2 regions of the Kitasatospora sp. NPDC054795 genome follow, and region 2 is predicted to be linked to the other one. Evidence: predicted binding sites of a transcription regulator. Region 2 holds the regulator's gene; the other holds the start of a gene.

Region 1 (2,400 bases), on a different contig from region 2:
GCTGCTGAGCCTTCGCGACCAACCCGCGGTCGCCCGCGCGTCCGGAATTCCGTTTCCCGTATGCGCGGGCGACCGCTGGCATTCCGGCCGGAATATTTCCCGGTCGAGTCGGAGTAGAGTGTGGCTCGGTTGGGAACAGGGTTTCCCTTTCGGCCCCCGCAGTGCTCGGCCCGGGGGCGTCCGGCCGGCGGGGCCGGCCCGTGAAACATGTCAGGCAGATGTCAGAATTCCCGCGGACATTTGAGTAATTCGTCCGCTATGTCCGGCGTGAAATGCCGAGATTATTCCGATTCGGCCCGTCCTGTCCCTTGATATCGAGGCGGAATTACCGGTGGCTGGCCCTGTTGCAGAGGGCGTCGATCCGGATACATTCAGCGGCGGTCGACGCAATCACCCGCTCGCCGGAAGCCGCCTGGCGTCCTGCACGGAGGGTTGCGGCGTGCACGGCTGCGCCCAGGGGGGGTTCCCCGGGCCGGCCTTCAACCAATCCGGGCCCGCGACCTGCGGGCGCGTGAAGGGCCAGCACAGCACTAGGGGAGTTCGGAATGGCTCAGGGCACCGTCAAGTGGTTCAACGCGGAGAAGGGCTACGGCTTCATCGCGGTCGACGGTGGTGCGGACGTCTTCGTCCACTACAGCGCGATCCAGATGGACGGCTACCGCACCCTCGAGGAGGGCCAGCGGGTCGAGTTCGAGATCTCTCAGGGACAGAAGGGCCCGCAGGCGGACATGGTCCGCGCCGCGGTCTGACCCCTTCCGACCCCAGGAGCTCGGCGCGGCCCTGCGGCTGGTGACCTCTCGCTTCTCGACGGGCCCGTGCGACACGTGTCGCACGGGCCCGTCGGCGTTCCCGGGCGGCCCCGGCGGCGGCTCGCGGATTGCCGATTGGGCTTGCACTCGACCACCCGGAGTGCTAATCATTGGCGTTAGCACTCACAGTGTGAGAGTGACAGCGGACCGGGTCGGTGAGGCCCCCGGGAGCGGAGGGAATGGACCTCCGCGCACCAGGGCCGTCCGTCGCGGGCACCCCTTGGTCCGAGCAGTCGACCGTGTCCCGGAGGACCACTTCTGATGGCCAAGATCATCGCCTTTGATGAGGAAGCTCGCCGCGGCCTTGAGCGTGGCATGAACCAGCTCGCCGACGCGGTGAAGGTCACGCTCGGCCCCAAGGGCCGCAACGTCGTGCTGGAGAAGAAGTGGGGCGCCCCCACGATCACCAACGACGGTGTCTCCATCGCCAAGGAGATCGAGCTCGAGGACCCGTACGAGAAGATCGGTGCGGAGCTCGTCAAGGAGGTCGCCAAGAAGACGGACGACGTCGCGGGTGACGGCACCACCACCGCCACCGTGCTCGCCCAGGCCCTGGTTCGCGAGGGTCTGCGCAACGTCGCCGCCGGCGCCAACCCGATGGCCCTGAAGCGCGGCATCGAGAAGGCCGTCGCCGCCGTCTCGGACCAGCTGCTGGCCCAGGCCAAGGACGTGGAGACCAAGGAGCAGATCGCCTCCACCGCCTCCATCTCGGCCGCCGACACCCAGATCGGCGAGCTGATCGCCGAGGCCATGGACAAGGTCGGCAAGGAAGGCGTCATCACCGTCGAGGAGAGCAACACCTTCGGCCTGGAGCTCGAGCTCACCGAGGGCATGCGCTTCGACAAGGGCTACATCTCCGCCTACTTCGCCACCGACCTGGAGCGCATGGAGGCGACGTTCGAGGACCCGTACATCCTCATCGCCAACTCCAAGATCGGCTCGGTCAAGGACCTGCTCCCGCTGCTGGAGAAGGTCATGCAGAGCGGTAAGCCGCTGGTCATCATCGCCGAGGACGTCGAGGGCGAGGCCCTGTCGACCCTGGTCGTGAACAAGATCCGTGGCACCTTCAAGTCCGTCGCCGTCAAGGCCCCGGGCTTCGGTGACCGCCGCAAGGCCATGCTCGGCGACATCGCCATCCTCACCGGTGGCACCGTCATCTCCGAGGAGGTCGGCCTCAAGCTGGAGAGCGCCGGCATCGACCTGCTGGGCACCGCCCGCAAGGTGGTCATCACCAAGGACGAGACCACCATCGTCGACGGTGGCGGCGACAGCGAGCAGGTCGCGGGCCGCGTCAACCAGATCCGCGCCGAGATCGAGAACAGCGACTCGGACTACGACCGCGAGAAGCTCCAGGAGCGCCTCGCCAAGCTGGCCGGCGGCGTGGCCGTCATCAAGGCCGGCGCGGCCACCGAGGTGGAGCTCAAGGAGCGCAAGCACCGCATCGAGGACGCCGTCCGCAACGCCAAGGCCGCCGTCGAGGAGGGCATCGTCGCCGGTGGTGGCGTCGCCCTGCTGCAGGCCGGTGTCGCCTTCGACAAGCTGGAGCTGGAGGGCGACGAGGCCACCGGTGCCAACATCGTCAAGGTCGCGC
Region 2 (2,400 bases):
GGGCATGTCGGCCAGGGCGCAGAGCCGGTCGACGGTGCCGTGGAGTTGGGGGAACTGTTCCGGGGACACCTGGCGGGCGCCCATCGCCCGTTCGGTGATCTTGTCGCTGAACCAGAACTGGGCCACGAACAGCCCGCCGGAGATCAGGACGATCAGTGGCCAGGCGCCGCGCAGCAGCGCGATCAGCAGGCCGGTGAAACCGACGTACAGCAACCCGATCACGAACATCGTCGCGACCATGCGGCCGGTCAGGCCGCGGTCGGGCGCGAAACGGGTGTGCTGGCCCGAGCTCGACATCGCTTGCTCCTCCGTTCGCCGTCGCTTTCGATGCTGCCACCCGGACGGCCTCCCGGCACCACCCCGGTGCCGGGAGGATCGAACCGCCGGGGCCCCGCGGGCCGTGTCCGGAACTGCGGGGAGGATCACGCTCCTCGGGCCGTTCCTGCCGTAGGACCCGGGCCTTACACTGGCAGGTACGGTTCTGGCACTCGTACGTTCAGAGTGCCAAGACCGGGGGCCTCCCGGGGAGGCCCGCAGCAGCGAGGGACACAGTCGGACAACGTGCGAAGACGGAGGTGCGTGCCCCATGGCCGGTGAGGTCCGCCAGCTGGACGAACGCAAGCTCGCCGTACTCCGCGCGATCGTGCAGGACTACGTGGGCACCGAGGAGCCGGTCGGCTCCAAGGCCCTGGTGGAACGGCACAACCTCGGGGTCTCGCCGGCGACCGTCCGCAACGACATGGCGGCGCTGGAGGAGGAGGGCTACATCCACCAGCCGCACACCAGTGCCGGCCGCATCCCGACCGACAAGGGGTACCGCCTCTTCGTCGACAAGCTCGCCGAGATCAAGCCGATGAGCGCCCCCGAGCGCCGGGCCATCCGGCACTTCCTGGACGGCGCGGTCGACCTGGACGACGTGGTCGCCCGTACCGTGCGGCTGCTCGCCCAGCTGACCCGGCAGGTCGCGGTGGTGCAGTACCCCTCGCTGACGCGCTCCACCGTCCGGCACATCGAGCTGGTGGCGCTGGCCCCGGCCAAGGTGATGCTGGTACTGATCACCAACACCGGCCGGGTCGAGCAGCGGATGGTCGACTGCCCGGGCTCGGTCGGCGAGACGGTGCTGGCGGACCTTCGGGCCCGGATCAACGCGAGAGCCGCCGGTCGGCGCCTCCCGGAGGTCCCGGGGCTGCTGGAGGAGCTGCCGGCGCTGTTCGAGCAGGCCGACCGGCCGACGGTCAGCACGGTCCTGGCGACCCTGTTCGAGACGCTCGCCGAGCAGAACGAGGAGCGGATCATGCTGGCCGGCACGGCCAACCTGACCCGCTTCGGGCACGACTTCCCGCTCACCATCCAGCCGGTGCTGGAGGCCCTGGAGGAGCAGGTCATCCTGCTCCGCCTCCTGGGTGAGACCGCGGACGCCGCGATGACGGTCCGGATCGGGCGGGAGAACGCCTATGAAGGGCTGAATTCCACCTCGATCGTTTCGGTCGGCTACGGTTCGGGCGACGAGAGCGTGGCGAAACTGGGTGTGATCGGTCCGACCCGGATGGACTACCCCGGCACAATGGGGGCGGTGCGAGCGGTGGCACGGTACGTGGGCCAGATCCTGGCCGAGTCCTAGCAAGGGCCGCCGTTAAAATCTTTAACGGTGGCGTCCAGTCGCAGCACTACTACAGGCGGAACAAGCGGAGCATTTGGTGGCCACGGACTACTACGCGGTACTCGGCGTCCGGCGGGATGCGGGGCAGGACGAGATCAAGAAGGCGTTCCGGCGCCTGGCACGCGAACTGCACCCGGACGTCAACCCGGACCCGAAGACGCAGGAGCGGTTCAAGGAGATCAACGCCGCCTACGAGGTGCTCTCCGACCCGCAGAAGCGTCAGGTCTACGACCTCGGCGGGGACCCGCTGTCCCCGGGCGGCGGCGGTGCCGGCGGCTTCGGCGCCGGCGCGGCGGGCTTCGGTTTCTCCGACATCATGGACGCCTTCTTCGGCGCCGCGGCCGGCCAGCGCGGCCCGCGCTCGCGCACCCGCCGCGGCCAGGACGCCATGATCCGGCTGGAGATCACCCTGGAGGAGGCCGCGTTCGGCACCACCAAGGAACTCCAGGTCGACACCGCCGTCACCTGCACCACCTGCAGCGGCGAGGGCGCGGCCCCCGGCACCTCGGCGCAGACCTGTGACATGTGCCGCGGCAAGGGCGAGGTCTCCCAGGTCACCCGGTCCTTCCTGGGCCAGGTCATGACCTCCCGCCCCTGCCCGCAGTGCCAGGGCTTCGGCACCGTCGTGCCGACCCCGTGCCCGGAGTGCGCCGGCGACGGCCGCGTGCGCGCCCGCCGCACCCTGACGGTCAAGATCCCGGCCGGGGTCGACAACGGCACCCGGATCCAGCTGGCCGGCG

What was found. The regulator HrcA, encoded in region 2, represses chaperone genes, less so after heat shock. The targets are predictions, from matches to a motif close to TTNGCACTCNGNNNNNCNGAGTGCNAA.
Region 1: groL (chaperonin GroEL) is a predicted target of HrcA. The motif match lies at 890-916, and genes of this name have one in related genera.

Annotation. Positions count from the first base shown of each region.
Region 1 is NZ_JBSHAP010000131.1:8,747-11,146, forward strand. It holds gene ACWGJO_RS33950 (ubiquitin-like small modifier protein 1) at 1-8, shown strand, start outside; gene ACWGJO_RS33955 (cold-shock protein) at 546-749, shown strand; gene groL (chaperonin GroEL) at 1,071-2,400, shown strand, end outside.
Region 2 is NZ_JBSHAP010000032.1:17,790-20,189, forward strand. It holds gene htpX (zinc metalloprotease HtpX) at 1-297, opposite strand, end outside; gene hrcA (heat-inducible transcriptional repressor HrcA) at 587-1,621, shown strand; gene dnaJ (molecular chaperone DnaJ) at 1,698-2,400, shown strand, end outside.